One region of the Nonomuraea sp. NPDC050643 genome, then DNA from elsewhere that is predicted to be linked to it. Evidence: riboswitches for the same ligand, from Rfam matches in the RefSeq annotation. Region 1 holds a riboswitch; the other holds the start of a gene.
The links. A riboswitch is a leader RNA that binds a small molecule or an ion and turns the genes downstream of it on or off. The one in region 1 is predicted to bind cyclic di-AMP.

Region 1 (15,822 bases):
GTGATCGGCGCCACCCTGGCCAGCACGGCGGACGTGCCGCGCACGTGGGCGCGCAGATGCTCCGCGGCGCTCGGCGTGGCCATCGCCGCCGCGAACCAGGGCCGGTCCATGGTGGCCAGCGGCTCGTCGTCGCCCGCGATCGTGACGTCCACCAGCTCCTTGAGCAGCGTGCGCTTGTTGCCGAAGACGAAGTAGATCGTCTGCACGGCCACCCCGGCGAGCTCGGCGACGTCCTGGAGGTTGGTGACGCCGTAGCCGTCGCGGACGAACAGCTCGCCGGCCGCCTTCAGGATGCGCCTCCGGGTCTCCTGGGCCTTCTGTGTCCGTTTGCTGACCCTCTTGACGTCGCTCATGGCTGTAGCTTAACTCTAGTTACGTTCACTAGAAGTCAACTCTAGATAAGGACTACAGCGATGGCCTTCATCCGTACCGTCCGCTTCACCGCCGACCCCGCCGACGCCGACCAGGTCCTCGCCCGGCGCGCCGCCCTGATCGCGGCGGTCCGCGCCGGCTTCCCCGGCCTGGCCGAGACCCGGCTCACCCGGATCGACGAGGGCACCTGGGCCGACCACTGGCGCTGGAACTCGCGCGCCGAGATGGACGCCGTGATCGCGGCCGGTCCGTCGCTGCCCGAGGCGAAGTCGGCGTTCGAGGTGGTCAAGGACGCGAGCGTCGAGCTCGGAGAGCTCGTCGACGAGCGCTGACCGCACCCGGGCCCGGCGGGGGAGGCGCCGGGCCCACCAAGCCGGACGTCCCGAAGCCGGGCCCACCGAAGCCGGGCCCACCGAAGCCGGGCCCGTCGAACGGGCCGGTCAGGGGCGCCAGCGCCGTAGCCCCGTGTCCCGTTCGTACGGCTGCGCGTCCGGATACGTCAGCAACTCCACGGTCCCGCCCCACGGCGTCCGGCAGTAGGCGAACCGGTTGCGCTCACCCGCCTCGGGCCCAGGCAGCGGCACCGGATCGGCCAGCCGGGTCCCGCCCGCGTCGGCGACCCGCCGCAGCGCCGTGTCCAGGTCGTCCACGTACAGGGCCACGTGCTGCCACCCCAGATCGCACGGGATGACCGCCCCGGCCTGCCGCGGCCCGCTGAACTCGAACAACTCGATCCCGGGCCCGTTCGGCAGCCGCAGCATGCGCACCGCCACCTCCGCCGTGCCCTGCGGCACCCCGAGCCGCCGCTCGGTCGCCCAGCCCCCTCTGGGGCCCTTGCCGCGGGGCAGGGTGTCGTAGAGGACCTCGGCCCCGAACGCGCGGGCGAAGAACACCGTCGCCGCCTCGAGGTCGGGCACCGTCACCCCGATGTGGTCGATGCCGCGGACCGTCATGGGCCACCTCCAGTCGTGGGCGGGTCCGTCATGAGTGCCACTCCCTGAGCCGACCGGCCAGCCCCCGGTCGTCCACGCACCGGCCCAGCCCGAGCGCCACGGAGTCCATCGGGCGTTCGGCCCGGCGTACCGGCATGTGCAGCGCCGCGCGCAGCCGCCGCTCGAGGCCGCGCAGCAGCGCGCCGCCGCCGACCAGCACCGCGCCCCGCTCGCCGAGATCGGCGGTGAGCTCGGCCGGGCAGCGCGCCACGGTCTCCACCGCCTCGCTCACGACGGCCTCGATCGGCCGGTCGGCGGCCTCGTCGATCGAGCGGACGGGCAGCGGCAGCGCGCACGACCGGCCGCTGTCGGGGTCGCGCGCCATCACCACCACCTGGCCGTGGACGTCGGTCCGCCGCTTGGCCGACTCGGCCTCGGCCTCGTCGAGCAGCAGCCCGTGCTCGCGTTCGACCAGGCGGATGAGGGACATGTTGACGGCGTGCCCCCCGAAGGGCACCGCCCCGTACGCGACCACGGTCCCGCGCGAGAGCACCGCGATCCGGGCGGAGTCGCGCCCGACGTCGATCACCATGCTGCCGGGGCAGTCCCTGACCGGCAGCCCGGCGCCCATCGCCGCCGCCAGCGCGTGCGGGATCAGCACGATCCCCCTGGCCTCGGCCTCGAACGCGATGTCGTGCAGCGCGGTCCGGTCGATCGGGGTGGAGTCGTTGGGCAGCGCCATGACGATGCGCGGCCGGAAGAACGGATGCCGGTGCACCTTGCGCAGGAAGTGCTTGATCATGCGCTGGGCGAGCTCGGTGTCGGCCGGCAGGCCGCCGCTCACGGGCCAGCGCGTCTGACCGTCACCGTCGCGCGCCGCCTCGGCGCCGTACCGGATGACCTTGCCCGTACGGTCGTCGAGCGTTACCGCCGACGGCTCGTCGAGCACGATTCCCTTACGCCTGACGTAGATCCGGGTGCTCGCCGCACCGAGATCCATCGCCAGGTCACGACCCAGGAGACTCATCGGCGGACCGGGGGCTCGACCATCATGTTCCGCTGTATTTCCCGAGCCGCTCCAACACAACACCAGGAGAATGGAACGGATCCACCGCGTAAGGTACAGCCGTGCTCGACTACGACCTCGAGGCCGAACGTTACGACGAGACCCGCGGCGGGCTCGCGCGCGCCACCGCCGCCGCGGAGGCCGTGCGCGCGCTGATCCCCGGCGGCACGCTGCTCGACGTCGCGTGCGGCACCGGGCTGGTAACCCGCGAGCTGGCCGGCCGGGGCCTGCGGGTGCTCGGCGTCGACGCCTCGGCGGGCATGGCGCGCGTCGCCGCCGGCCGGATACGCGTGGCGCTCGGCGACAGCCGCAGGCTGCCGGTACGCGACGGATCGGTCGACGCGGTCACCACGATCTGGCTGCTGCACCTGCTCGACGACGCCCGCCCGGTGATCGCCGAGGCCGCCCGCGTGCTGCGGCCGGGCGGCGTCTACGTCACGACCGTCGACAAACGCGCCGCGCACGGCCCCGGCGGCCGGCCCGACCCGCCCGACCGGGCCGCCCTGGTCGTCGCGGCGGCGGCCGGGCACGGCCTGCGAGCTGCGGGGGAGGCCGAGTTCGTGGGGCACGGGCAGGGGCGTTCCGGCCCCGATCCGGTGTTCCGCCTCCTGGCGTTCGGCCGGGTCTGAGGCCGGTTTCGCGTCATAAGCGGGGTCATGCGAAGCTGTGATTGTCCCCAACACCATGGAGGTCCTCATGGCGGAATCACCGGAGCCGGAAGTCAGCGAAACTCCCGAGGACGAGCTGAAGCGCAAGTTCCGCGAAGCACTGGAGCGTAAGCGCAACCAGCACGCGGACTCGGGCGCGGGTGGCAGGGGCGTCGACCCATCGAAGATCCACGGGGCGCACGGTCCGGCTGCGAGTAAGAGATCATTCAGGCGCAAGAGCGGCGGCTGAGGCTGGAATTCACGGGGGTACGGCATGCCGTGCCCCCTCTTGCTTTACCTATATAGGTAGATCTTCTACTCTTTGATACGAAAAGTTTGCGTTTGTCCGATTCGGTAGTTAGAGTGAACGCCATTACCAGCCGGTGACCTAGTCCTTACCCAAGAAGGACAGCCGGTTGGCGCCGAATCCCGAAGCTCGGGAACCGGGGAACCACCTCACTGGGGTGAATCCGGCCACGTGCCGGTAGGGCATCTCCACGCCCGAACCCGTCAGCTAACCCGGTAGGCGTGATGGAGAGGACACTTTACTTAATGGACCACCGCGTCGTACCCCCAGACAACGCCGTGCCGGCCGCCGCCCGCTGAGCGGCCCCCTTCCCAAGGCTTGTTCTTGCGCTCCACATAGCACTGTTGGGCGTTCTGCCCTGCTATGCCCCCACCTTTTCGGAGCGCAATTCCCCTGTCCCCCCGTGAAGGGCTTTAACTTTTCATGTCTTGTTCTGGCCTGCGTGCCCTCGCCATGCTTACCGCCTCCACCGTCGGTGCGCTGACCATCGCCGGGACGGCCGCCCACGCCGACTCCGACACTGACGAGAAGATCCTGCTCAAGGGCTCCACCACCGCGTCGTACTTCTGGGACGACTCCTCCGGCCGCGCCGGGGACACGGGCCTGCCCGCCAGTGGCAAGCCCATGCAGAAGGGCCTGGCCGCCAGCCCGAGCTGGCCGCTGCTGACCGAGGGCTACGTGGTCTACAAGGGCAAGAAGATGCCCTTCTTCGTCGGTGACCGCGGCCCCGGAGTCCCCTCCAACCGCGGCATCATGCTGGACCTCGACGCCAAGACCTTCGCCGACCTGACGGGCGGCTCCTTCAACTCCAGCACGCTGGGCGTGGACGGCGTCGGCGGCCAGGGCCACATCAAGGTCGACTACGTCATCACCAAGTGGGGCGACGGCGTGGGCAAGAAGAACTATCCGGTCGCCTTCTCCACCGGCGCCTGGTCCAAGCGGGACAACAACCCGGCCAAGCCCCCGCAGATCCTGGCCGAGGAGAAGCCTGCGGAAGAGAGCGCTCCGCAGGGTGGCGGCATCGCCATCGAGGCTCCCGCCCAGGACGGCGGCGGGGTCACCGAAGCGGCCGCTCCCCAGGGCGAGCCCCAGGAGGCGAGCGTGGTGGGCGGCGCGCTCATGGCCGGCGCCCTCGCCATGGCGGGCGGCGGCGCGGTGCTCGGCGGCGAGCGCCTGCGCAGGCTCGTCAAGCGCTGACTTTACGAGGCCGGACTAGAATGCCATTCTAGTTCCGTGACCACCCGCGTAGCCGTCAACGGCATCGAAATCGCCTACGAGAGCTTCGGCTCGCCCACAGGGCGGCCCCTGCTCCTCATCATGGGGCTCGGCGCACAGCTCATCCACTGGGACGAACGGCTCTGCGAGCTCCTGGCGGAGCAGGGACACCACGTCGTACGGTTCGACAACCGCGACACGGGCCTGTCCACGCACCTCCACGACCACGGTGTTCCCTCGACGGGATCGCCGTCGCCGTACCTGCTGGACGACCTGGCCGACGACACCGCCGGGCTCATGGACGCCCTCGGCTGGAGCTCGGCCCACGTGGTCGGCGCGTCGATGGGCGGGATGATCGCCCAGACGCTGGCCATCCGGCACCCGGCGCGGCTGCTGACGCTGACCTCCATCATGTCCACGCCGGGCCCGGCGATCGCGCCGCCCGCGGAGGCCGCCGCCACGGTCCTCATGACCAGGCCCCCGGCCGACCGCGAGGCCGTGCTGGCGCAGGCCGTGCGGACGTGGTCGGTCATCGGCTCGCCGGGCTACGAGCTGGACCGGGAGAAGATCGTCATGATGGCCGGGCTGGCCTTCGACCGCTGTTTCGACCCGGCGGGCACCGCCCGGCAACTGGCCGCCATCATGGCGTCGGGAGACCGTACGGAGGCGCTGGCCGGCGTACGCGTGCCCACGCTGGTGCTGCACGGTGAGGCGGACCTGCTCGTCCCGCTCGCGGGCGGCCAGGCGACGGCGGCGGCCATTCCGGGGGCCCGGCTGGTGACGTATCCGGGGATGGGCCACGACCTGCCCGCGGCGCTCTGGCCCGACATCGTCGCGGAGATCACGAAGCTGACCGGCGCGTGAGCATGGCGACGGCCCGCGACCGGGCGGGCACGGGCCGTCGCGGGCCTGGTCAGACCTCCAGTTTCTCCTCGATGGCGCGCATCTGGTGCCGGGCCATCGCCAGGTTCGCGCGTCCGCGGTCGAGCGCCAGGTAGAGGAACAACCCCTTGCCACCGCGCCCCGAGATGGGACGGATGATGTGGTATTGCCCGCTCAGCGTGATCAGGATGTCCTCGATGCTGTCCTTGAGACCCAGCGAGTCCATCGTGCGGAGTTTGGCCTTGACCACCTCCGTGTTACCGGCCGCGGCGACCTGGAGATCCAGGTCTTTGGAGCCGCCGAGCGTGCCCAGTGCCATGCCGCTGCCATGATCGACGACGGCCGCGCCCACCGCGCCGTCGATCGCCAGCATCTCCTTGAGAGAGACGTCCATGCCTGCCATGTTTCTTCCTCCCTTTCTGCCTGGAACGGTTCAGTGCTTGCGTGCTGCGACGGCGGCCACTCCGGCAGCCGTCTTCCTGCCCTCCAGCCGCAGCAGCCCGACGTTCGCGCCGGGTCCGGCCAGGACCGTGAGGACGATGGTGGGGCCGGCGGCGTAGAAGGCCACGAAACCGGCGGTGCCGGAGATGAGGGTCTCCTCGAACGCTCCCTGGCCGGTGATGATCAGCATCCGCCTGCTCATCGCGAGCAGCGCCGCCGACAGCGCCGCGGCCTGCTCGGCGGAGTCTCCCGCGGCCTCTCCCGCCGCGTCCTCCCCGAAGTCGCAGGCGATCTGCAGGCCGTCCACGGTGCAGGCGACGCTTCCGTTCACGCCCGGGGTGCGCTCGCGCAGGAGCGCCATCTCCTCCAGAACCTCTTGCCGTAACTCCACCCGTGGCCTCCTCCTGAGTGAGGGGAACCTCACGACAGCTCCTCGAGCGCCTTCTTCAGCCGCATCAGCAGCGCCAGGTCGGTTGGATCACCCGTTATGGGCGGGCCCAGCGGCAGGGCCGGCGCCCCGGGATCGTGGGGCGGCCGCGCGTGCGCCGGTTGCCGCGCCCGCACCGGCAGGCCGCCCTGCGGGTCGTCGTCCGGAGCCTTCCGGCGCTTCGGCAGGCCGCTCGGGGGCTCGTCGTCGGGAGCCTTCCGGCCGTCCGCGCGCCGGTCCGGGGCCCGTCCCGGCTCCGGCGCGGCGAGCAGCCCGGAGGCCGTCAGCCGCCGGACGGCCAGCAACACCGAGTAGCCGGACCGGCCCATCAGCCTGGCCAGCTCCAGCGGGGTCGCCTTGTGGTCGGCCCTGACGATGACCTCCCACTGGATCCGGCTCAGCGTCACCCCGTGACCCGGCAGCCGGGGCACCGGTCGTACCGGGAGGGTGTCCACGTCGGCGGACGGCCAGATCTGGGCGAGCTGCGCCCGCCGCCGCGCGCACTCCCGCACCAGGCCCGACACGTCGAAGAACCACTGATCGCCCAGCCAGTGCCGCTCCCCGGGGCGGAACTTGGGCCGTGTCCCGCTCAACGGCAGCAGGAAGAAGGCCGCGTCCAGGACCACGCCGAGCACCGCGTACTGCAGCTCGCCCTGGGTGACGGGCCCCTCGGCGAGCAGCCGCGCGCAGCCGCCGTCGGCCGGCAGGCCGCGCAGCGCCGACTCGCTCATCACGCCCCTGGCCGCGAGCAGGCGTTCGACGCCCGGCGTCTGGGCGCACTCCATGTACGTCACGCGCCCGTCGGACAGGAAGATCGTGCCGGTCCTGCCGAGCCGGAGCGCCCCGGTGGAACGCTCGCGGGCGAGCCCGGCCAGGAGGGTGTCGAGCCTGCTCATGGGTCACGTCGTCAGGCGGCTGGAGATGGAGCTCAGGCGGTGGCGTGCCAGAGCCAGATTGGATCGTTCCAGGTCAAGGCGTACGTAGATGACCAGCGGCCCCTCGAACACCGTCTCCAGCAGCCTGAGCAGATGGTGGCCCTTGTCCGTGGTGACGAGCATGTCGTCGATGCGGACGACGTCGCCCGGACACGTGCGGGCCAGGCCGTCGGTGGTGGCGCGCAGCGCCTCCGTGAGCGCGGCGGCGGAGCGGTCGGCGTCCACACCCGACGCGCTGCTGAAGGCCACCGCCATGCCGCTGGTGTGGTCGACCAGCATGGCGTCCAGTGCCCCGGGTATGGACATGACCTCCGCCAGGCAGGTGTCGATTCCGAGCACGTGACCTCCCTCGCCGTGGTGGGAACGAGGAAAGCGTAGGGGTACGGAATCGCGGCTTCATCAGGCGAAGCGCCGGCGTGGCACTTTTATACGGCTACGTCGTAGAAAACCATCACCGTTACGAATAACTGTACGATTTATGAGAATTTCTCGCGGCAACGAAGAATTTCCCCGACATTCCGCTCCGCCCACGAGGCCACCACGGAGACCGGCTCGTGCAGCGAGCGCCCGAGCTCGGTCAGCGTGTACTCCACCCGCGGCGGCACCTCCGCGAACACCTCCCGCGTCAGCAGCCCGTCCTGCTCCATGGCCCGCAGCGTCTGCGTCAGCACCTTGGGCGTGACCCCGCCGATCCGCGTCCTGAGCTGCGTGAAGCGCATGGGCCCGCCGACGAGGCAGAGCAGCACCAGCACCGACCATTTGTCGCCGATCCGATCAAGAACCACCCTGGTCGGGCAGTTCGGGTCGAAGACGTCGCCGGTATCCATGAGGTACTTATAGCACGATGAAGTAACCAGTATCAAAGAGATACTGTTGCACCATGAAGATCCTTCTCTTTGGCGCGACCGGCATGGTCGGCCAGCGCATCGCCGCCGAACTGAGCTCCCGCGGCCACGACGTGACCGGTGTCAGCCGCCGGGGCGGCCCCGTCAAGGGGGACGTGCGCGACACCGCCACACTGGCCGAGGGCCACGACGTCGTCATCTCCGCCATCGCACCGCCGCGCGACGGCACCGAGCCCGAGGGCCCCTTCCTCGACGCCAACCGCGCCCTCGTCGAGGGGGTGCGCGCGGCCGGCGTGCGGCGGCTGATCGTCGTCGGCGGCGCGGGCAGCCTGGAGGTGGCTCCCGGCCTCGACCTGGTCGACACGCCCGACTTCCCGGAGATCTACAAGAAGGAGTCGCTGGCGGGGCGCTCGGCGCTGCGTCTCTACCGTGAGGTCGAGGACCTCGACTGGACGTTCGTCTCCCCGGCGGCGGAGATCGCGCCGGGGGAGCGCACCGGGGTCTTCCGGGTCGGCGGCGACACGCTGCTGGCCGACTCCGAGGGCCGCAGCTTCATCACGGCCGAGGACTACGCGGTCGCGATCGCCGACGAGGTGGAGAAGGGCGCCCACCCGCGTCAGCGCATCACGGTGGCCTACTGAAGGCGTCTACTGATCGGGCTCGTCGGGGAGCAGGGCCCGCTCGTCGGGCTTGTGTACGAGGATGTTGTCCACGTACGACTTCACCGCCGTGGACAGCCCGACGTCGGAGCCCTCCTCCTCTGACAGGTACCAGCGGTGGTCGAGGATCTCGTGGAAGAGCTGCGCCGGCTCCAGCTTGCCGCGCATCCCGGCGGGAATGGCCTCGACCGTCGGCTGGAACACCTCCGCCAGCCACCGGTGCGCCACGATGGCCTCGTCCTCGTGCCGCAGCCCCTTGGCCACCCGGAACCCGTCGAGGTCGTTGAGCAGCCGCCTGGCCTGGTTCTCCTCGACGTCGAGCCCGGTCAGCCGGAGCAGCCGGCGCTGGTGGTGCCCGGCGTCCACGACCTTGGGCCGCACGATCAGCCGGCCGGTGCCGACCTTGCGCCGCACCATCATCTCGGCGACGTCGAAGCCGAGCAGGTTGAGCCGCCTGATGCGCTGCTCCACCCGGTGCCAGTCCACCTCTTCGATGATCTCGCTCTGCGTGATCTCGTCCCACAGGCGGTGGTAGCGGGAGACGACGTCCTCGGCGGTCTCCATGGGGTCGATCGACGGGTGCAGCAGCCCGCCGGCCTCCAGGTCGAGCATCTCGCCGAAGATGTTCGTGTGCGCGGCGTCGATGTCGCCGAGCCGCTGCCCCTCGCTGATCATCGGATGCATCTCGCCGGTCTCGGCGTCCACCAGGTACGCGGCGAACGCGCCCGCGTCCCGGCGGAACAACGTGTTGGACAGCGAGCAGTCGCCCCAGTAGAAGCCGTTCAGGTGCAGCCGGACGAGCAGCACGGCCAGCGCGTCGAGCAGGCGGGTGAGCGTGTCGGGCCGCAGGGTGCTCGACATGACCGCGCGGTAGGGGAGCGAGAACTGCAGGTGCCTGGTGATCAGTGCCGCGTCGAGGCCCTCCTCGCGGCCGGTGACGTACGCCACCGGCTCCACGGAGGGCGCGTCGAGCCGGGCCAGGTCCCAGAGCAACTGGTATTCCCGTTTGGCGTAGCGTTCGCTGATCTCCTTGATCGCGTACACCTTGCCGGAGAGCCGGGCGAAGCGTACGACGTGCCGCGAGATGCCGCGCGGCAGATCGACCAGATGGTGTTGCGGCCAGTCTTGGAGCGGAACCTCCCAAGGGAGGCGAATCAGGTCAGGGTCGCCTAGTGCGCCAGTGATCTGAAGGGGCATTTGCTCAGGATATGGTGCATTGGTGGACGAGTTTCTCAACTGGTACTTTTCCGACCGTCCCGTCGTGGCCAGTGCGCTGGGGGCCGACGGCTACGATCACACCCTCGGAGACCTGACCGCCGCCGGCTGGGCCGCCCGCGAGCGGGAGCAGGTTCGCTGGGTCGAGCGCCTGTCGGCCGCCGAGGCCCCGACGCCGGACGACGCGATCGACAGAGATCTCGTCCTGTCGCAGCTCAGAGGCTCGATCGCGATGGCGTCCTGGCCCGAGTGGCGGCGCGACCCCAGCCTCTACCTCACGGCGATCTTCGGCTCGATGTTCCAGCCGTTCCAGCACCGGCTCAAGCCGGAGCCCGAGCTGGTGGCCGCCGCACTGTCCCGGCTGGCCGAGGTGCCCGGCGTGCTGGCGGCCTGCCGCGCGAACCTGGACCCCGACCTGGCCGCGCCGCTGCTGGTCAAGCGCGGCCTCGGCCAGGCGCGCACCGGCCGCAACTTCCTGACCCGCACGATCCCGTCCATGGTCGCGGACACCGCCCTGCGCGCCAAGCTGGCGGAGGCCGCCGAGCCGGCCGCGCGGGCGTTCGACGAGCTGGTGACGTTCCTCGAGGGCTTCGAGTGCGGCGGCACCTGGCGGATGGGGGAGCGGCTCTACTCCACGCTGCTGCGCGAGCGCGAACTGCTCGGCTACGGCGCCGCCGAGCTGCACGCGAAGGGCCAGGCCGCCTGGGCGGAGCTGGACACCCGGATGCGCGAGGTGGCGCTGCGGGTCAACGGCACCGAGGACTGGCGGGCGGCCATGGAGTTCCTCATGGACGACCACCCGGCGACCCTGGCCGACATGCGGGCCGAGTACGACACCGAGACCCAGCGGGCCCGCGCGTTCGTCAAGGAGCGGGACCTGGTCACCTTCGCCGAGGGCGAGGAGTGCCACGTGCTGCCGTCGGCCGAGTACACCCGGCCGGTCCTGTCCGTGGCCCACTACCTGTCGCCGCCTCCGCTGAGCAGCTCGCGCACCGGCGTCTTCTTCGTCCCCTACACGCCGGACGACTTCACCGAGGAGCAGGTACGCCAGCGCCTGCGCACCAACTCGCGGGCCCAGATGCCCTCGATCGCGGTCCACGAGGCGTATCCCGGGCACCACTGGCACCTGTCGTACATGGCGGGCAACCCCCGTACGGTCAGGAAGGTCTTCCGCACGCCGTACTTCACCGAGGGCTGGGCCCTGTACGTCGAGAAGCTCCTGCACGAGCAGGGCTACTTCGACACCCCGGCCACCGAGCTGGCCCACCTGGACTGCCGGATCTTCCGCGCCGCCCGGATCGTCGTGGACACCGCGCTGCACTGCGAGGACATGTCCATCGAGGAGGCCGAGACGTTCATGGCCACGAAGGCGTCGCTGTCGCCGGGCACCGCGCAGGGCGAGGTCAACCGCTACTGCGCCTGGCCGACGCAGGCGCCGTCGTACCTCACGGGCGCCATCGAGATCGACCGCATCCGGGCCTCGTTCCGGGGATCGGCGAAGGAGTTCCACGACCGGATCGCCGGGTCCGGCGGGCTGCCCCTCGGCCTCGCGGAGCAGGCCGCCCTCTCATAGGCCCTCTCATAAGCGCGGGAACTCGGGCGGGTTGAGCGCCCGATCGACCACGGCGGCGAGCTGCTCCTCCGTCAGGATGGTGGGCCTGCCGACGCCGAGCCCCCGCACGTACACCTCGCACAGCCACTCCAGCAGCCGGGTGGCCTCGAACGCCTCCTCAAGGGTCGCCCCGATGCTCACTCCGCCGTGGTTGGCCATCAGGGCGGCCCGCTTGCCCTCCAGGGCGGCGCGCACGTTGGCGGCCAGCTCGGGCGTGCCGTAGGTGGCGTAGCCGGCCACCTTGACCACGCCGCCCAGCAGCAGCGCGTTGTAGTGCACCGGGGGCAGCTCGGTCATCGTCGTGGCCACGACCGTCCCGAACACCGAGTGGGTGTGCACGATGGCCTGCGCGTCCGTGGTCTCGTAGACGGCCAGGTGCATGGGGGTCTCGCTGGAGGGCTGGAGGTCACCCTCCACGAGACGGCCCGCCATGTCCACGATCGGGCACGTCTCGGGCGTCAGCCGGTCGAGTGCCACGCCCGAGGGCGTGACCGTGACGAGGTCGCCCTGGCGCACGCTGAGGTTGCCCGAGGTGCCGATGACCAGGCCGAGCTCGACGGCGCGGCGGCCGTACTCGCACAACTGCTCACGGAGGCTCATGTGCTGGCAATGTAGTCGGTCGTCCGAAATGCGGCAATCGCTCAGAGGCGGTCGAGCGCCTGCAGCATGAGGCGCTCGATGTCCACGCGGGTCAGTCGGCCGGGGTAGAGGAGCAGGTGCAGGCTGAGGCCGTCGACCAGGGCGAGCAGGTGCTCGGCGAGGTCGTCGAGGTTGTCGCCGGTCTTCAGCTCGCCGGCCGCCCGGGCCTGCCCGAGCAGGTCGCGTACGGCGGCGCGCAGCTCGCCCGCCTCCGCGCTCTGGACCTCGGCCAGCCGCTCCGAGGCCAGGCTCCGGCTCCAGAAGCTGACCTCCAGCCGCGTCTCCTGCGTCCGCTCCGCGTCCAGCGGCAGGTTGTCCAGCAGCAGCTCGCGCAGGGCCGCCAGCCCCGTCACGCCCTCGACCTTGCCCGCCAGCCGGGCGCGGATGCGCTGGTGGGACTGGCGCAGCGCGGACAGCAGGATCTCGTCCTTGTCGGTGAAGTAGTGGGCGAGCACTCCGTTGGAGTAGCCCGCCTCCTTGGCGATGGCGCGTGTGGTGGCGGCGTCGATGCCGTCCCTGACGATCACCCGGCGGGCCGCTGACAGGACCTCGCGCCTGCGCTCGTCGTGATCGACGATCTTCGGCATCCAATCCTCCGTTGACTTTTTATTCGGACGTCTGTCTATTTAGACTATGACCGTCGTCACCGTCGGCGTCCACATCGTCGACATCCTCGCCAGGCCCGTGGACCACATTCCCGAGGGCCAAGACACCGTGCTGGTCGACCAGATCCGCCTCACCGCCGCCGGCGCCGCCGCGGGAACGGCGGTGGACCTGGTCAAACTGGGCAACGACGTGGTCACCATGGGCGCGATCGGCGATGACGAGCTGGGTGACTTCCTGCTCGCCGTGCTGGCCAAGCGGGGGGTCGACACCTCCCGCCTCGTCCGCAGGGCGGGCGAGCAGACGGCCGCCTCGATCCTGCCCATCAGGCCCGACGGCGGGCGGCCCAGCTTCCACGTGCCCGGCGCGAACCTGAGCGTGACCTACGCCGACCTGGACCCCGACGTGCTGCGCGGCGCGCGGGCGATCCACCTGGGCGGGACGGACGTCACGTTCGGCCTCGGCGACCCGGCCTTCTTCGCCCTCCTCGACGAGGTCAGGGCGTCCGGCGTGATCGTCACGATGGACCTGCTCTCGGAGATGCCCGACCTGCTGGGCATGGCCCGCGCGTTCCTCCCGCACGTGGACTACGTCCTGCCGAACGAGTCACAGGCCCTGCTGATGACCGGCGGCTCCGACGTACGCGCCGCCGCCCGCGCCCTGCTCGCCGACGGGCCGCGCGGCGTGCTGGTCACCCTCGGGGAGGCGGGCAGCCTCGTCGTCACGCCGGACGGCACCACGGAGGTCCCGGCGATCAAGACGGAGGTCTCGGACACGACGGGCTGCGGCGACGCCTACTGCGCCGGCTTCCTGACCGGCCTCCTGCACGGCCGGGACGTGCCGACCGCCGCCCGCTGGGGCACGGCCGCCGCCGCCCGCGTGGCCACCGGACTCGGCTCCGACGCCGGCCTCACCGACCTCGAATCCACCCTCAGCCTGCTCTAAGGACCCCCTCTCATGACCACCGACGCAGAACTCCGCCGCAGGGCCTCGAAGGTCGTCCCCGGCGGCATGTACGGCCACCTCAACGCGGCCCTCTTCGCCCCCGGCTACCCCCAGTTCTTCGATCGTGCCGAGGGCTGCCGCCAGTGGGACGCGGACGGCCGCGAGTACATCGACTTCATGTGCAGCTGGGGCCCGGTCGTGCTCGGGCACCGGCACCCGCGCGTGGAGGAGGCCGCCGCCCGCCAGGCCGCCCGCGGCGACTGCCTCAACGGGCCGGGCGCGGTCATGGTGGAGCTGGCGGAGCTGCTGGTGGACACGGTGCCGAGCGCGGACTGGGCGATGTTCTCCAAGAACGGCACCGACGCCACCACGCAGGCCCTCATGGTCGCCAGGGCCGCGACGGGGCGCACGAAGGTGCTGATGGCGCACGGGGCGTACCACGGGGCCGACCCGTGGTGCACGCCCTCGCTCGCCGGCACGACCCCCAACGAGCGGGCCGACCTGGTGGAGTTCACCTACAACTCGCTGGAGTCCCTGGAGGCCGCGGCGGCCACCGTCGAGGGCGACGTGGCGGCCATCATCGTCACGCCCTTCAAGCACGACTCCTTCGAGGACCAGGAGCTGGTGGAGCCCGCCTTCGCCCGCGGCGCGCGGGCACTGGCCGACCGGCTGGGGGCGGCCCTGGTGATCGACGACGTGCGCGCCGGGTTCCGCGTCGACCTGCGGGGCTCGTGGGAGCCGTACGGGGTCCGCCCCGACCTGACCGCCTGGTCGAAGGCCATGGCCAACGGTCACCCGATCGCCGCCGTCACCGGCACCGACGCGCTGCGCGGGCCCGCGCAGACGCTGTACTCGACGGGCTCGTTCTGGTTCTCGGCGGTGGCGATGGCCGCGGCCAAGGCCACGATCGAGACGCTGCGCGACACCGGCGGCATCGCGGCCATGGAACGCGCGGGCACACAGCTCAGAGACGGCCTGTACGCCCAGGCCAAGTCCCACGGGTTCGTGGTGAACCAGACGGGCCCCGTGACGATCCCGTGGCTCAGCTTCGACGGGGACGCGGACCTGTCGGTCGCCATGCACTGGAGCGACGCCTGCCTGCGGCACGGGGTCTATCTGCACCCTTGGCACAACTGGTTCATGTCCGCCGCCCACACGGAGGCCGACGTGGCCAAGGCGCTGGAGGGCACCGACCAGGCCTTCGCCGAAACGCGCGCCCATTTCGGCTGATATTTGGAAAACTCCTCGCCCCCAGTAATGCTCCGGCCATCGCGGACATGGGTTTGGGTGTTGACGCACTCAAGTGAGGAGCCCAAGTGGGAGACGATCCCGAAGGCCGGTTCGAGGAGATCTACGCCTCCTCGTACCGGCCGCTGCTCGGGTACGCGCTGCGCCGGTGTCCCGACCCGGACGACGCGGCCGACGTGGTGGCCGAGACCTTCCTGGTCGCCTGGCGCCGCCTGACGGAGATCCCCGAGGGGGACGAGGCCAGGCTGTGGCTCTTCGGCGTGGCCAGGAAGGTGCTGGCCAACCTGCGGCGCGGCGAGCGGCGGCACGAGCGGCGCACCGCCGCCCTGCGCGGGCAACTGGCCGCCGTGCCGCTGGCCGCCGACCCCGCCGGCCAGGACCTCTCCCAGATGGGACGGGTCTTCCGCGCCCTGTCCGAGGACGACAGGGAGGTGCTCGCCCTGGTCGCCTGGGAGCGGCTCGATCCGGGGCAGATCGCCACGGTCCTGGGGATCTCCCGCAACGCCGTGAGGGTCAGGCTCTATCGCGCTCGCAAGCGCTTCGCCCGTGGGCTGGCCAAGGCCGGGATCGACTACTCGCGCGCCGTCGCGATGGAAGGGAGCAGAGCGTGAACATCGCCGATCTCGCCAGGATCCGGGACGAGGACCTGGCCGCGGAGCCCGTGGGGCAGGCGTCCGGCGCGGGGGCGCGGGCACTGATGGAATCGATCATGGGCGAGGAGCGCGAGCCCGGCCGCGGGCGCCTCCCGGTTCGACCCGGGCGCGGGCTCAGGCGCGGTCTCGGGCTCGGGGTGGTCGCGGCCGGGCTGGCCGCCGCCCTCGTCGTCTGGACT
Region 2 (15,822 bases), on a different contig from region 1:
TACGACTCCTGACTCGTTGCTACCGGAAACCCGTCAGCCATGAGTTATGGAGGTGCGCAGATGTTGGACTGGGTGGCCGACCCGCAGATCTGGATCGGCTTCTTCACCCTGGTCGCCCTGGAGATCGTGCTGGGGATCGACAACATCATTTTCATCTCCATCCTCGCGGGCAAACTGCCCCCCGAACAGCGGGACCGGGCGCGCGTCCTCGGTCTGGCCGCCGCGCTCATCAGCCGGTTGCTCCTGCTGCTCGGCCTGTCGTGGGTGGTTCAGCTCACCGAGCCGCTGTTCTCGGTCGTCGGTCACGAGATATCGGGACGCGACCTGATCCTGCTGCTCGGCGGCCTGTTCCTGCTGGGCAAGAGCGTCACCGAGATCCACCACAGCATGGAGGTCGCGCCGGGCGGCGACGGCAAGAAGGCCGCCGCGGTCTCCTTCACCTCCGTGATCGTGCAGATCATGGTGCTCGACGTCGTCTTCTCGCTGGACTCGGTCATCACCGCCGTCGGCATGGTGGACGAGCTGGGCGTGATGATCGCGGCCGTCGTGGTGGCGGTGCTGGTGATGCTGTTCGCCTCCGGCCCGATCAGCAGGTTCGTGGACAGCCACCCGAGCATCAAGATGCTGGCCCTGTCGTTCCTGGTGCTGATCGGCGTGGTGCTCGTCGCCGAGGGCCTCGACCAGCACATCCCCAAGGGCTACATCTACTTCGCGATGGCGTTCTCGGTCGTCGTGGAGCTGCTCAACATCCGGATGCGCGGCAGGCACTCCAAGAAGAAAGAGGTCACTGAGCAGGAGGATCCCACTCCTAAGATGCAATAGTGGGCTTTGATCCTTGGAATCCGGAGTTCGTGGCGTACCCGTACCGGGTCTATGACGAGCTGAGGCGTACGGCGCCCGTCTGCTTCTTCGAGCCGACGGGCCAGTGGCTGATCTCGCGGCACGCCGACGTGAACACGCTGCTCAGAGACCGCCGCCTGGGGCGGTCCTACCTGCACGTGGCCACGCACGAGGAGTTCGGCCGGTCGGCCGAGCCGGAGTTCCAGGAGCTGTTCTGGCGCGTGATCAGGGCGGGCATGCTCGACGTGGAGCCGCCGGTGCACACCAGGCTGCGCCGGCTGGTCTCCAGGGCGTTCACGCCGCGCATGGTGGAGTCGCTGCGCCCCCGCGTACGCGCCATCGCCGAGGGCCTGGTGGCCGCGTTCGTGGAGAAGGGCGGCGGCGACCTCATCGCCGAGGTCGCCGAGCCGCTCCCGGTGACCGTGATCGCGGAGATGCTCGGCATCCCCGACCAGGACCGCCACCTGCTGCGCCCCTGGTCGGCCGACATCTGCGGCATGTACGAGCTCAACCCGTCCCCCGAGGCCCAGCACACCGCGGTACGCGCGGCCGAGGAGTTCGCCGCCTACCTCAGGACCCTGGCCGCCGAACGCCGCGGCGCCCCCGGCGACGACCTGATCAGCGCGCTCGCCCAGATCGACGAGCTGACCGAGGACGAGCTGGTCGGCACCTGCGTCCTGCTGCTCAACGCCGGCCACGAGGCCACCGTCAACGTGACGGGCAACGGCTGGTGGTCGCTGTTCAGGAACCCCGCCGAGCTGGCCCGGCTGCGCGACGACCGCTCCCTGCTGCCCACCGCGGTCGAGGAGCTGATGCGCTGGGACACGCCGCTGCAGATGTTCGAGCGCTGGGTGCTGGAGGACATCGAGGTGCACGGCGTACGCATTCCGCGCGGCTCGGAGGTGGCGCTGCTGTTCGGCTCGGCCAACCGGGACCCGGCGGTGTTCGACGACCCCGACCGGCTCGACGTCGGCCGCGCCGACAACCCGCACATCTCCTTCGGCGCCGGCATCCACTTCTGCCTGGGCGCGCCCCTGGCCCGCATCGAGCTGATGGAGTCGTTCGGCGCCCTCCTGGACCGGGCGGCCGAACTGGAGCTGCGGCGGGAGCCCGTCTGGAAGCCCGGCTACATCATCAGGGGCCTGCACTCCCTGGAGCTCAACGTCGCTGGCTGAGCCAGCCGAAGCCACCGAGCCCCGACGGATCGATCAGCTCGCCCTCCTCGGAGGCCCGCGCCAGCGCCCTGAGGTAACCGCGCGGATCGACCCGGGCCAGGTCGATCGGCGGGCGGGCGCCGGTGATCCCCAGCTCCCGCAGCGCGTCGCGCTGTGTGGACAAACCTGTGGATGACGCTCCGGCCCGCCGCCCGGCGTCCGCGCACGCGTCGAGCGCCACGTGGGCCGTGATGTCGCAGGTCCCGTCGGGTACGGGCGTCACGACGGCCCCGTCGCGGTAACCGGTCAGCGTGCCGTGCAGCGGCCGGTTATCCACAGGATGTGCATAATCCACGGCGATGGCCCGGCCTGCGGTGAGACGTACCAGGACCGAGGCCCAGGCCTGGTCGCGGGGTCTGCCGATCTCGGCCCGCGAGCCCACCCGCGACAGTGGCCACCACCGCTCCAGCCAGGCGCGATCCGCCGGCCGCAGCGGCCCGCCGAGACGCTCCTCGCCCGTGTGCACGTTGACCATGATCAGGCGTGGCCCCTCGGGCGTCTGCTCGACCACGTCGAGAGGCACGTTGTCGAGCCACTCGTTGGCGATGGCCAGCCCGGTGATGTCGGTGGGCAGGCTTCTGGACCAGGTGATCCGCTCGGGCAGCCCCTCCGGTCTGGAGGACAGCTCGACGGCCGTGACGCGGAGCCGGTCGCGCAGCGCGGGCTTGGCCAGGGACAGCACGTGGGAGAGCAGCGCTCCGTCGCCCGCGCCGATGTCCACCAGGTCGAGCACGTCGGGCGCGCCGAGATCGGCGTCCACCTCCGCCAGGAGCGCCAGCACCGCCTCCGCGAAGGCCGCCGAGGCGCTGACCGAGGTGCGGAAGTGGCCGGACGGGCGTTCGCGGAGGTAGAAACCCTCCTCGCCGTACAGCGCGCGCTCCGTGGCGGCGCGCCAGGTGAGCCACATGACCTGGACTATCTCATGACTGCACGTCGATACGCATCGTCATCCAATGACTACTCAATGTCGCGAAGTTGCGATAACGTTTACCCATTGTCATCGAGTGACTTCGCTCCGCCATCCCCTAAGTGGCGGAGCCGGTCGTTCCGAACAAGCACCTGCGGCTTCAGGCCGCGCAACTGAGAGGAGCCCTCGTGCTGAAGAAGGTCATGGTGGTCGCCGGAGCCGTCGCCATGGTGTCGCTGGCCGCCCCGGCCCACGCCGACATCACCAGCGGCAACGGCGGTGTGGCTTCCGGCAACCAGGTCAAGATCCCGATCAACCTGCCGATCAACGTCTGCGGCAACACCGTCGCCCTTGTCAACGTCCTCGGCGGCGTCGCCGGCTGCAAGGGTGGCGCCAACGTCTACGCGCCCACCCACCACTGAGCATGTGGTGAGCCCGGGCCGGCGCAGGCCGGCCCGGGCTCGGTCTTCCGGTCGGCAGTCGGCGAACCGCCGGCCGGCGCACCTCCAAGAGGTCGCGCAATCCATGCGGGCGTCGGGTTCCCTTCCGGGACTCGGCGCCCGCTGCCATGCGATGAACCCCTCTCCTCATCTCTCCCGACAGGGGGTGCACCGTTTGTATGCCCTTGTCGCTTTTGTCGTTAACTCAACGCGCGGCAAAACACCAGTCACAAACTCAGTCCCCCCTGCCCGTTACCCTGGTCCGCAGTGCCATTACGAACGAGACGGCCACGCCGCCCCACCATCGCGGCGGGCTTCTCATTCGCAGGTCGACAGGGGTGTGACGTGATGGACGCAGGGGATCGCCCGGCACGGCTGACTGTCGGCGTGCTCGGGGCGGGCAAGGTCGGCTCAGCCCTCGGTGCCGCGCTGGCGCAGGCCGGACATCGGGTCGTGGCCGCGAGCGGGGTGTCGGACAACTCACAACGATGGGCCTCTGAGCGGCTCGGACTCAAGCCGTCCAGGCCCGACGAGGTGGTGGCGGCAGCCCAGCTCATTCTGCTCACCGTGACCGACGACGCGCTGCCCGACCTCGTCAACGGCCTGGCCAGCACGGGGGCCGACCTTCAGGGCAAGATGCTGGTGCACACCAGCGGCGCCTACGGCCTGTCCGTGCTCGACCCGGCCGCCAGGGCCGGCGCGCTGCCGCTCGCGCTGCACCCGGTGATGACGTTCACGGGCCGAGACGACGACCTCAACAAGCTCACCGGCATCTCCTACGGCGTGACCGCGCCGGAGATGCTGCGGCCCGTCGCCGAGGCGCTCGTGATCGAGATGGGCGGCGAGCCGGTCTGGATCGCCGACGCCGACCGCCCCCTCTACCACGCGGCGCTGGCCGGGGCGGCCAACCACATGGTCACCCTCATCGCGGAGTCCTCCGACCTGCTGCATCGCATCGGCGTCGAGCATCCGGGCCGGATGCTGGGCCCGCTGCTCGGGGCCGCGCTCGACAACGTGCTGCGGCTGGGCATCGCCGGGCTCACCGGCCCCGTGGTGCGGGGTGACGCGGGCACCGTGCGCAAGCACGTCGACGCGCTCATCCTGGCCGCGCCCGAGGCGGCCGACGCCTACATCGCGCTGGCCCGGCTCACGGCCGACCGGGCGCTGGCCGCCGGATTGCTCAAACCGGAGGAGGCGGAGCGGCTCCTCGATGCGCTGGGGGGCAATATATGGACCTGACCGACGCACTGGGAGGGCACCATGGAGCTGATCGTCGCCAAGAGCCGGGAAGACCTGGTCAAGGCACGCCGTGACGGAACGGTGGCGCTGGTGCCGACCATGGGGGCGCTTCATGAGGGCCACCGGTCGCTGATCAGGCAGGCCCGCGTTCGTGCCGACCAGGTCGTGGTGAGCATCTTCGTCAATCCCCTGCAATTCGGGCCTAGCGAGGATTTTTCGCGCTATCCACGTACATTCGACGCCGACCTCGACGTGTGCCGGGCCGAGGGTGCCGACGTGGTCTTCCATCCCGACGCCGACGACCTCTACTCCGCCGACCGCCAGGTGGGGGTCTCGGCCGGTGAGATGGGCCGGGTCGTCGAGGGCGCGTTCCGGCCCGGTCACTTCGACGGCGTGCTGACGGTCGTGCTCAAGCTGTTCAACCTGGTCCAGCCCGACCTGGCGGTCTTCGGCCAGAAGGACGCCCAGCAGCTCGCCCTGATCCGCCGCATGGTCGCCGACCTCGACTTGCCGATCGAGATCCTGGGCGCGCCGACCGTACGCGAGCCCGACGGCCTGGCCCTGTCCAGCCGCAACCGCTACCTGTCGGAGGACGACCGGCGGGTGGCGCTCGCGCTCTCGCGGGCCCTGCGGGCGGGCGCGGCCCGGCTCACCCCGGCGGAGATCCGCGCGGCGGCGCGGGAGGTGCTCGACGAGGCCGGCCCCGGGATCGACGTGGACTATCTGGCCCTGGTCGATCCGGCCACGTTCGCCGAGGTGAGCGAGTCGTTCGCGGGCATGGCCGTGCTCGCGGTGGCCGCGCACGTCGGCGCCACGCGGCTGATCGACAACGTCACCCTCACCTTGAATCCCGCCTGAGGCGAATTACCGTCGAAGGCATGACGGACGAGGAGTTACGGGACGAGCTGCTCCGGCGCATGGAGATGGACCAGGCGATGCGCGACCCGGCCAAGGGCTTTCCGGGCGACAGGCGGCTCGCGCGGCTCCAGCGGCTCGACGAGGGCAACACGGCCTGGCTCTACTCCGTCGTGGCCACGCGTGGCTGGCCGCTGATCTCGCAGGTGGGGGAGCGGGCGGCGCGGGCGGCCTGGCTGCTGGCGCAGCACGCGACCTCGCTCAGGGTGCAGCGGCTGTTCCGCCAGGTGATGGCCGACGCCGTGGAGTCGGACGAGGCGTCGTCGCGCGACCTGGCGTACCTGGAGGACCGCGTACGCGTGCGCTCCGGCCGCCCCCAGTTGTACGGGACCCAGTTCCACCACGGCGCGGGCGGCCTCGAACCCATGCCCATCGAGGAGCCCGAACTGCTCGACGAGCGGCGGCGGGCCGTGGGCCTGGAGCCGTTCGCCGAGTACGAGGCGTTCATCAGGAAGACCGACACCCTCTGAACCCCCCGGGGCATGCTCACGCTTCTCCAGGCGTTATCGTCATAGTGACGAAATCGCCTCAGTGAGGAGACCCCCAATGAGTGGACCGGCGATTCCCCTGCGTCTGACCGCTCCCGCCCCGGGCTGGACCGTCGAGGCCGACGTGGTCGTGGTGGGCTCGGGCATCGCGGGCCTGACCGTGGCCCTGCGATACGCCGAGCTGGAGCCGGCGGCCAGGGTCCTGGTCGTCACCAAGGACGTTCTGTCATCGGGGTCGACCCGGTGGGCCCAGGGCGGCATCGCGGCCGTGCTCGATCCGCGTGACACCCCTGAGGAGCACCTGAACGACACCTTGCTCGCGGGGGTCGGGCTCTGTGACGTGCGGGCCGTGCGGACGCTGGTGACCGAGGGGCCCGGCGCGCTGCGGCGGCTCATGGCCCGTGGCGCCCGCTTCGACCGGACCCCCGACGGGGAGCTCCAGCTCACCCGCGAGGGCGGGCACCGGCGGCGCCGGATCGTGCACGCGGGCGGCGACGCCACGGGGGCCGAGGTGCAGCGGGCGCTCGTCGCGGCGGTCCGCGCCGGCTCGATCGAGGTGATCGAGCACGCGCTGGTGCTCGACCTGCTCAAGGACGCCGAGGGCCGGGCCAGGGGCGTCACGCTGCACGTCATGGACGAGGGCGCGCGTGACGGGGTGGGCGCGGTGCACGCCAGGGCGGTGGTGCTGGCCACCGGCGGTATGGGCCAGGTCTACGCCGCCACCACCAACCCCGCGGTCTCCACCGGCGACGGCGTGGCCCTCGCGCTGCGGGCCGGGGCCGTGGTGCGCGACCTCGAGTTCGTCCAGTTCCACCCCACCGTGCTCTGGCTCGGCACGGGCTCGACGGGCCAGCAGCCGCTGATCTCCGAGGCGGTCAGGGGCGAGGGCGCCTTCCTGATCGACCACGAGGGCGGCAGGTTCATGGCCGGGGTGCACGAGCTGGCCGACCTGGCGCCGCGCGACGTGGTGGCCAAGGCCATCATGCGCACGATCCGCGAGACGGGCCGCGACCACGTGTTCCTCGACGGCCGCCACTTCGGCCGGGAGAAATGGGAGACCCGCTTCCCCACGATCTACGCCGTCTGCCGCGAGCACGGCATCGACCCGGCCACCGAGCCGATCCCCGTCTCCCCGGCCGCGCACTACGCCAGCGGCGGCGTCCGTACGGACCTGAGCGGCCGCACCTCGATCGACGGCCTGTACGCCTGCGGCGAGGTCGCCTGCACCGGCGTCCACGGCGCGAACCGGCTGGCCTCCAACTCCCTGCTCGAAGGGCTCGTCTTCGCCGAGCGCATCGCCGCGGACATCCACGCGGCACGCCCCGAGCCCGGCCACCCGATCGCCGGCCAGGCCGCGCCGGGGCTGGTGGACCCGAGGGTCCGGCCCAGGATCCAGGGCCACATGAGCACCGGGGCCGGCGTGCTGCGCAGTCGCGAGTCGGTGGCCACCACCGCCAAGGCGCTGCGCGACGCCCGCTGGACGCCCGTCGCGGTGCCGGCCTGCACCGAGTCCTGGGAGGCCACGAACCTGCTCACCGTCGCCACCGTCCTCACCGGCGCGGCGGCGGCCAGGCTCGAGACCCGCGGCTCACACTGGCGCGAGGACTACGACAGCCGCGACGACAACGACTGGCTGGGGCACCTGGACGTGACCCTGACCGAGGAGGGCCTCCGCATGACCTACACACCGCACCGGGACACGATGCCGGCGCGTCTGGCGCAGGAGCTGACCGCCGCCGGGCTGGACCCGGCCGAGGTGGACACGCTGATCGGCCGGGCGCTCGAGGAGGATCTGCAGGAGGCGGGCGACGTGACGAGCCTGGCCACCATCCCGGCCGGGCAGCGGGCGGCGGCCGACGTGGTGGCGCGCAGGGACGGCGTCGTGGCCGGGCTGGCGGCGGCGGAGGCGGTGTTCGTCCGGCTGGGCGCGGGGCGTACCGAGCGGCGGGCCAAGGACGGCGAGCGCGTGCGGGCGGGCGACGTGCTGATGACCGTCGAGGGCCCGGTGCGCGCCCTGCTGACGGCCGAGCGCACGGCGCTCAACCTGCTCACGCACCTGTCCGGGGTGGCCACGCTGACCGGCAGGTGGGTGGAGGAGATCAGCGGCACGGGCGCGCGCGTGCGCGACAGCCGCAAGACGCTGCCGGGGCTGCGGGCCCTCGAGAAGTACGCCGTGCGCTGCGGCGGCGGCGTCAACCACCGGATGTCGCTGTCGGACGCGGCCCTGATCAAGGACAACCACGTGGTGGCGGCCGGAGGCGTGGCCGAGGCGTTCAGGGCGGTCAGGGAGCGGTACCCGGACCTGCCGATCGAGGTGGAGATCGACCGGCTCGACCAGTTGGAGGCCGTGCTGGATGAAGGGGCCGAGGAGATCCTGCTGGACAACTTCACGGTCGAGGACACGGCGCAAGCCGTACATGTCGTGAAAAATCGGGCGAAAAACAGGGTTGCGCTTGAAGCCAGCGGGGGATTGACCTTGGAATCGGCTCGTGATGTGGCGGAAACTGGCGTTGACTACCTTGCGGTGGGAGCGCTAACGCACTCAGCGCCGGCCCTTGACATCGCACTGGATTTGCGGGGGTAATTAATGCTGCTCACGATCGACGTCGGCAACACGCACACGGTGCTGGGGCTCTTCGAGGGCGAGGACGTCATCGAGCATTGGCGGCTGGCCACCGACGCCCGCCGCACCGCCGACGAGATCGCGGTCGTCCTGCAAGGGCTGCTGGCCCAGTCGCCGCTCCTCAAGGGGGCCGACATTGACGGCATCGCCATCTGTTCCACCGTGCCGAGCGTGCTCAACGAGATGCGTGAGATGTGCCGCCGTTACTACGGCGACGTGACCGCGGTGATCGTGGAGCCGGGCATCCGCACCGGGGTGCCCGTTCGCATGGACAACCCCAAGGAGGTCGGCAGCGACCGCATCGTGAACTCGCTGGCCGCCATCGACCAGTACGGCGGCCCCTGCATCGTCGTCGACTTCGGCACCGCGACCTCGTTCGACGCGGTCTCGGCCAAGGGCGAATACGTCGGCGCGGTCACCGCCCCCGGCATCGAGATCTCCGTCGACGCACTGGCCGCGGCCGGGGCGCAACTGCACAAGGTCGAGCTCGTCAGGCCGCGTTCGGTGATCGCCAAGAACACGGTCGAGGCCCTGCAGGCCGGCATCATCTACGGCTTCGCGGGCCAGGTGGACGGCATCGTCGAGCGTATGGCGGCGGAGCTGGCCGACGACCCCGACGAGGTGACCGTGGTGGCCACCGGCGGGCATGCGGCGCTGGTCGTGGGCGAGTCGCGGTCGATCGACGTACACGAGCCGTGGTTGACACTCATCGGGCTGCGGCTGATCTACCACCGCAACACCGCATGACGGAACAAGCGGCCCCCCACTCGGGTAAGGGGGCCGCTTGCGTATGTGGAGCCATTCGCATATGTGGAGCCGTCACTCGCTCTCGGCGGTGTAGAGGTATTCCCAGTGGCCGCACTTCGTGGGGTAGCTGCTGTGCGGGCCGATCTGGCAGACCTTCGCGCGCAGGCTGAAGACGTCGTGCTCCTGGAAGAAGAACTGCTTGTAACCGGGGTAGCCGCAGTACTTCTTGGCGTAGACCGGGGACCAGTCGTGGTCGAAGTCGCTGGCCTGGAACTTCACGAACGCGCACTTGCCGCCCTGCCGGTAGGTGCGGTTGTCCAGGTCGTACAGGCGGCCTCTGACCGTGACCTCGTTCGACTCCCCGTCGTGGTCCCAGTTGACGCCGACCCAGCCCTGCGCCTTGGCGAGGTGGTGCTGGGAGAAGACCGGCCCCCAGGAGTCGGAGTAGTCGTCGTAGTCGGGTGAGGTGGCGCCGGCGGCCGTCGGCAGCGCCAGGGCCAGGGCGGTGGTCGCGGCGACGGCGAGGAAACCGGTCGCGATCTTCTTGAACATCTTCTCTCCTAGAGCTCCCACTGGGCCGGTTCCCTACCGGCTCCCCCCTGAGCTCGTGAGACATTGGTAGGCGAGGGCTCTTGCAGCGGCCCTGCAGAGGGCCGACCAGTCCTTGCAGTTGGCCATATCCCCTACCCTTTGTTCTTGTGAGCGACGAACTTCCCGAGCAGATGCGCATCCGGAGGGAGAAGCTCGATCGCCTTCGCAGCGAAGGCGTCGACCCTTACCCGGTGAATTTCCCACGCACGGCGACCAACGCCGAGGTCAGGGAGAAATACCAGGGCCTGGAGCCCGACACCGCCACCGGCGACACGGTCTCGGTCGCGGGGCGCGTCATGCTCAACCGCGTGGGCGGCAAGCTCTGCTTCGCCACCCTCCGCGACGGCGGGGCCGACCTGCAGGTCATGATCTCGCTCGACAAGGTGGGCGAGGAGTCCCTGGCCGCGTGGAAGCGCGACGTCGACCTGGGTGACCACGTCGGCGTGACGGGCGAGGTCATCACCTCGCGCCGCGGGGAGCTGTCGATCCTGGCCGGCAACTGGCAGATCACCTCCAAGTGCCTGCGCCCGCTGCCGGAGAAGCACGTCGGCCTCACCGACCCCGAGGCGCGGGTGCGCCAGCGCTACGTCGACCTCATCGTCAACGACGAGGCACGGAAGATGGCCCGTGTCCGCAGCGCCACGGTGCGCGCGGCGCGCGACTTCTGGCACGAAGAGGGCTATCTCGAGGTCGAGACGCCGATGCTGCAGCCGATCCACGGTGGCGCCACGGCCCGGCCGTTCAAGACCCACATCAACGCCTACGACATGGAGCTCTACCTCCGCATCGCCATCGAGCTCTACCTCAAGCGGCTCGTGGTGGGCGGGATCGAGAAGGTCTTCGAGATCAACCGCAACTTCCGCAACGAGGGCGCGGACTCCACGCACAACCCCGAGTTCACCATGCTCGAGGCCTACGGCACCTACCTCGACTACAACGACATGGCCGACCTGACCCAGCGGATGTACCAGAAGGCCGTCCTGGCCGCCCTGGGCACCTCCGTGGTGGTGCACGACGGCGTCGAGGTCGACCTGGGCGTCGCCCGGTGGCCGCGGCTCCCGCTCTACGGCCTGGTCTCCGAGGCGGTCGGCGAGGAGATCACCACCGCCACCGGCCTGGAGGAGCTGCGCAAGATCGCCGATCGGCGCGAGATCCACTGGGACCCGAAGTGGGGCGCCGGCAAGCTCGTGCAGGAGCTGTTCGAGGCGCTCGTGGAGCACACGCTCGTGCAGCCCACGTTCGTCATGGACTATCCGCTGGAGACCTCGCCGCTGACCCGTCAGCACCGCGACAACCCACTGCTCACCGAGAAGTGGGACCTGATCGGCTTCGGCACCGAGCTGGGCACCGCCTACTCCGAGCTGATCGACCCGATCGAGCAGCGCCGTCGCCTGGTCGAGCAGTCCCTGCTGGCCGCGGGTGGCGACGTGGAGGCCATGCAGCTCGACGAGGACTTCCTGCAGGCCCTGGAATACGCCATGCCGCCGACGGGCGGCGTGGGGGTGGGCATCGACCGGATGATCATGGCCTTCACCGGCAGGAACATCCGCGAGACCATCCTGTTCCCGCTGGTCAAGCCCACCCACTGAGCGCCGCGGGGGCGTCTCACGGCATGAGCCGCCCCCGCCGGCCCGGCAGTCTCGCCAGCCCGCGCAGCACCACATTCGCCTTGTACGGCGGCTCCGCCTCGGTCAGTTCCAGCTCCGGCGCCGCCCTGGCCAGCGCGGAGAGCGCGATCTCGCCCTCCATCCTGGCCAGCGTCGCCCCCAGGCAGAAGTGGATGCCCAGCCCGAACGCCACGTGCCGCCCGGGATCCCGCGCCACGTCGAACCGGTCCGGATCGGGGAACACGGCGGGGTCGCGATTGGCCGCGCCTATCAGGGCGACCACCGGGGTGTCCTTCGGCACCGGCACACCGCCGAGCGTCGTGTCCTCCAGCGCGACCCTGGAGGTGAGCTGGACCGGCGGGTCGTACCTGAGCACCTCCTCGACCACCTGTTTGGGCCGATCGGCCGCGTGGCGCAGCAGGCCGCGCCCGGCCAGGTGCAGCACCCCGTTGCCGATGAGGTTGACGGTCGTCTCGTGGCCGGCCACGAGCAGCAGCACACAGGTGGCCAGTAACTCGGCCTCCGTCAACCCCTCGACGCCCGCCAGGGCGCTCAGGAGGTCCTCTCCGGGCCGCTCCCGCCGTAATGTGAGCAGCCCTCGGAAGTAGTCGCGAAACTCCCTTCCGGCCCGGCCGCTTTCCGATACGAGGTCGTCTGTAAGCATCGGGTCAAGTCCGCGAGCCAGGGTCTCACTCCAGCCGCGGAAACGTTCATGGTCCTCCGGGGGCACCCCGAGCATCTCGCTGATCACCATGACCGGCAGCGGGTATGCCAAACCGGACACGAGGTCGGCCTCATCCGACAGCCCGTCGATCAGCCCGGCGGTGATCGCCTCGACGCGGGGGCGGAGCCGTTCGAGCATGCGCGGGGTGAACGCCCTGCTGACCAGCCCCCGCAGCCTGGTGTGGTCGGGCGGGTCCATCCAGAGGAACGATTCGACGGGCTGACCTGGCTCTCTGTTGCTCAGGGGGCTGGAGCCGCGGCCGAACCGGGGGTCGCGCAGGAGCGTCGTACAGAGGTCGTGGGTGGTGGCGACGAGTAACCCCGCACGCGTGGGGAAGATCGCGCCACGCGCGCTCATCTCGCGATAACCGGCATAAGGATCACGCAGAAATTCCGGATTGAACGGATCAAAACCCAGCACATCCACTGGGCTCTTTGACAATGGATCCGCCGTTCCGGAAGGCTCCATGAGATCGCTCATCCGAGGCCGACCTGTCCCGACATATGGCGAGTACGTCATATATAACGGATCATGTCAATAGACCTCGTCAAGCACGGAGATTATCGTGCTTGACGACCTTTCCAAGATGCGTTTACGGTCTGCGAGGAGCAACTTTGGCCCGGTCGAGAGGCCCAAGTTCTGCTGTTGGGGGGGAGGGCTCCCGATGGATGTGCTCACTGAAGGCGTTGAGCTGAGCCATGCGGATTTGGCGTTACTGGCGGAGCTGGCCAAAGGAGTTACGGTCGATCGGGTGGGCAGACGTCTGGATATCAGCGGACGCACAGTACGCCGAAGATTACGGTGCATCTGCGACCGTATCGGCGTTGCCACGGCGATCGAGGCCGTGGCGTGGGCTGCCCGCCGCCAGTTGATCTAACGGCGTCCGGTTACGGGGAAAGCGTTCTCAGTCGGCGATGCGCACCGCGCCGGCGAACGGCCGCCGGGCGATCGAGGCGATCCGTACGACGTCACCCGTCTGCGGGGCGTGCACCATCATGCCGCCGCCGAGGTAGATGCCGACGTGATGCAGGTCGCTGTAGAAGAACACCAGGTCGCCCGGCCGTAGCTCGGAGCGGTCGATGTGCCTGCCCGCGGTCCACTGGCTGCCGGTGTAGTGGGGCAGTGAGATGCCCACCTGCTGGTAGGCGGCCATGACCAGACCGGAGCAGTCGTAGGAGCTGGGACCTTCCGCGCCCCAGACGTACGGCTTGAGCTGCTGCGTGAGCGCCCACCGCGCCGCCTGGGCCGCCTTGCCGCCGCCGGCGATCGGCAGATTGACGCGCGTCGCCCGGGTGCCGGGACGGCCGGCCTCGCCCAGGGCTCGCCTGAACAGGTTGCTCTCGACCTTGGTGACCAGCTTGGTGATCTTGTCGCGCTTGGTGTCGAGCTCGGTGACGAGCTTCTGGACCTCCGCGATGCGCGACTTGGCGCCCGACCTGGCGCGCTCGGCGGTCTCCCTGGCCTTGGTGACCTGGCTGAGCTCCTGGCCCTGCTGCTGCTCGAGCACGTACGTGGTCGCGGCGCGGTCGAGGAAGGTGTCGGGGTCCTCGGCGGAGGTGAAGGCCAGCACCCTGCCCAGGCCGCCGGTCATGTAGGCGTTCTGGGCCAGCATGGCGACCTTGGCGTGCTTGGCCGCGAGGTCGGCCTCGCTGGTCGACAGCGTCTTCTCCGCAGCCTCGGCCGCCTTCTTGGCGGTCTTGAGCTTCTCCCGCTGGTCGTTGTACTGCTCGGCCAGCGTCTCGATGTCGACGTGCAGCTTCTCGACCTGCTTGGCCATGTCCTGGAGGGAGGGCTTGGGGTCCGCGGACGCCGAACCGACGGGAACGGCGATCATTAACGCGGCGACTGTGAGACTCGCCACACCCAAGCGGTATGGCCGCCGAACTCGTTCATGAGGGCGGGCGTGTTCGCCCGCCGACTTCCCCTCACGACCGAGCGTGCCCTTCACCAACCAGCTCCTCTCATCGACGCCTACCGGGTTAGCTGACGGGTTCGGGCCGGAGCAGCCCTACCGAATGATCTCGGATTCACCCCATTGACGGCGTTGGAGGTCGCCGTCGGCGGTTCCCCGGCTCTCCTTGCGGAGATTGGGCGTGTTCCCCCCGCGACACGCGGGGAACATCGTCGCTGGACACTAATGCACTCCGGGTTCGTGCTCAACCACAACTGCCGAGTCTGTAGAGGTTTCACAACTGAAGGGTCACAAGGTGATCTCGTGCACACCCGTGCAGAACAGACTTTATGTCCCTCTTTGCCCTTGCATCTGCCGAACGCAGGTTCTCGTCGGCCGCGCGCCCATCTGACCAAGAGATGCCACAGGATGGGCCGAGACATGGGCGTTAGGGCCGAACCGTAATGACATCTGTACTCTGGAGAGCCATGGAGCAGGTGGCCGAACTGACAGTGCCCGAGACCGCGGTCGTGGTCCGGCGTGCCCGCACGCCCGACGTGCGCACGGTCAGACGCCTGGTGGACACCTATGCGGGCGCGGGCCCGCGGCTCCTGGAGAAGGCCACCGTGACCCTGTACGAGGACGTACAGGAGTTCTGGGTGGCCGAGCGGGGCGGGCAGGTCGTCGGCTGCGGCGCGCTTCACGTGCTCTGGGAGGATCTCGCGGAGGTCCGCACCGTGGCCGTGGATCCCGATAGCCGTGGCATGGGCGTCGGCCACCGGATCGTCTCGGCGCTGATACAGCACGCGAAGGATCTGGGTCTGCGACGTGTATTCTGTCTAACTTTTGAGGTCGACTTCTTCGCCAGGCACGGCTTTCGCCAGATTCAGGGCACGCCGGTCTCGCCTGAGGTGTACGCCGAACTCCTGGCCTCGTACGACGAGGGTGTGGCGGAGTTCCTCGACCTCGAACACGTCAAGCCGAACACCCTGGGCAACACCCGCATGCTGCTCCATCTGACATCGGGTGACGCGGACCTTGACCAGTTGGAAAGGTGATTGTTGATACCTATGTCGATACGTTGGGCAGCACAGGCATGTGTCCTGACACGTGCCACATGCGCACTCGAAGCGAGGTGACACGGTGAGCACCGGACAGCCGCCGTACCCACAGGACGAATCCGGCGAGAATTCTGCGCCCGCCAATCCCTGGCAGCAGAACACGGGCCGCCACCCCGGCGAGCCCGACCCCGACGCGACTGTGATCGGCTACCGGGCGGACGATGCCTACGGGCAACAGCCCCAGTACGGACAGCAGGGCTATGGCCAGCAGCAGCAGGGCTATGGCCAGCAACAGGGTTACGGCCAGCAGCCCCAGTACGGGCAGCAGCAGGGCTACGGACAGCAGCAGCAGTCCCAGCCCGACTACGGCCAGCAGCAGTATGGTCAGCAACCGCAGTCCCAGGCGGACTACGGTCAGCAATATGGCAATGCGGCGGGGCAGCAGGGCTACGGCCAGCAACCCCAGTCGGGCCAGCAACCTCAGTACGGCCAGCAGCAGGGCTACGGTCAGCAGCAGCAGGGCTATGGGCAGCAG

Region 2: another riboswitch for cyclic di-AMP. It lies ahead of AB0I15_RS40805 (NlpC/P60 family protein); the one in region 1 lies ahead of AB0I15_RS01935 (hypothetical protein).

What each region holds. Positions count from the first base shown of each region.
Region 1 covers NZ_JBFAIM010000001.1:427,138-442,959, forward strand. Annotated here, with positions in the region: gene AB0I15_RS01905 (TetR family transcriptional regulator) at 1-353, opposite strand, end outside; gene AB0I15_RS01910 (hypothetical protein) at 414-704, shown strand; gene AB0I15_RS01915 (VOC family protein) at 813-1,325, opposite strand; gene AB0I15_RS01920 (rod shape-determining protein) at 1,354-2,331, opposite strand; gene AB0I15_RS01925 (class I SAM-dependent methyltransferase) at 2,433-2,999, shown strand; gene AB0I15_RS01930 (DUF5302 domain-containing protein) at 3,067-3,267, shown strand; cyclic di-AMP (ydaO/yuaA leader) riboswitch at 3,428-3,561, shown strand; gene AB0I15_RS01935 (hypothetical protein) at 3,778-4,521, shown strand; gene AB0I15_RS01940 (alpha/beta fold hydrolase) at 4,558-5,403, shown strand; gene AB0I15_RS01945 (hypothetical protein) at 5,453-5,824, opposite strand; gene AB0I15_RS01950 (roadblock/LC7 domain-containing protein) at 5,855-6,253, opposite strand; gene AB0I15_RS01955 (hypothetical protein) at 6,283-7,185, opposite strand; gene AB0I15_RS01960 (roadblock/LC7 domain-containing protein) at 7,189-7,563, opposite strand; gene AB0I15_RS01965 (helix-turn-helix domain-containing protein) at 7,701-8,051, opposite strand; gene AB0I15_RS01970 (NAD(P)-dependent oxidoreductase) at 8,105-8,710, shown strand; gene AB0I15_RS01975 (DUF4032 domain-containing protein) at 8,717-9,925, opposite strand; gene AB0I15_RS01980 (DUF885 domain-containing protein) at 9,948-11,516, shown strand; gene AB0I15_RS01985 (class II aldolase/adducin family protein) at 11,523-12,155, opposite strand; gene AB0I15_RS01990 (TetR/AcrR family transcriptional regulator) at 12,197-12,781, opposite strand; gene AB0I15_RS01995 (carbohydrate kinase family protein) at 12,828-13,742, shown strand; gene AB0I15_RS02000 (aminotransferase class III-fold pyridoxal phosphate-dependent enzyme) at 13,755-14,972, shown strand; gene AB0I15_RS02005 (sigma-70 family RNA polymerase sigma factor) at 15,059-15,601, shown strand; gene AB0I15_RS02010 (hypothetical protein) at 15,598-15,822, shown strand, end outside.
Region 2 covers NZ_JBFAIM010000041.1:97,553-113,374, forward strand. Annotated here, with positions in the region: gene AB0I15_RS40740 (TerC family protein) at 61-822, shown strand; gene AB0I15_RS40745 (cytochrome P450) at 822-2,015, shown strand; gene AB0I15_RS40750 (SAM-dependent methyltransferase) at 1,999-2,961, opposite strand; gene AB0I15_RS40755 (chaplin) at 3,150-3,383, shown strand; gene AB0I15_RS40760 (DUF2520 domain-containing protein) at 3,750-4,640, shown strand; gene panC (pantoate--beta-alanine ligase) at 4,662-5,498, shown strand; gene AB0I15_RS40770 (DUF6624 domain-containing protein) at 5,519-6,025, shown strand; gene AB0I15_RS40775 (L-aspartate oxidase) at 6,102-8,627, shown strand; gene AB0I15_RS40780 (type III pantothenate kinase) at 8,631-9,413, shown strand; gene AB0I15_RS40785 (hypothetical protein) at 9,486-9,965, opposite strand; gene lysX (bifunctional lysylphosphatidylglycerol synthetase/lysine--tRNA ligase LysX) at 10,112-11,593, shown strand; gene AB0I15_RS40795 (cytochrome P450) at 11,610-12,692, opposite strand; gene AB0I15_RS40800 (LuxR C-terminal-related transcriptional regulator) at 13,000-13,212, shown strand; gene AB0I15_RS40805 (NlpC/P60 family protein) at 13,240-14,169, opposite strand; cyclic di-AMP (ydaO/yuaA leader) riboswitch at 14,289-14,439, opposite strand; gene AB0I15_RS40810 (amino-acid N-acetyltransferase) at 14,715-15,284, shown strand; gene AB0I15_RS40815 (RDD family protein) at 15,370-15,822, shown strand, end outside.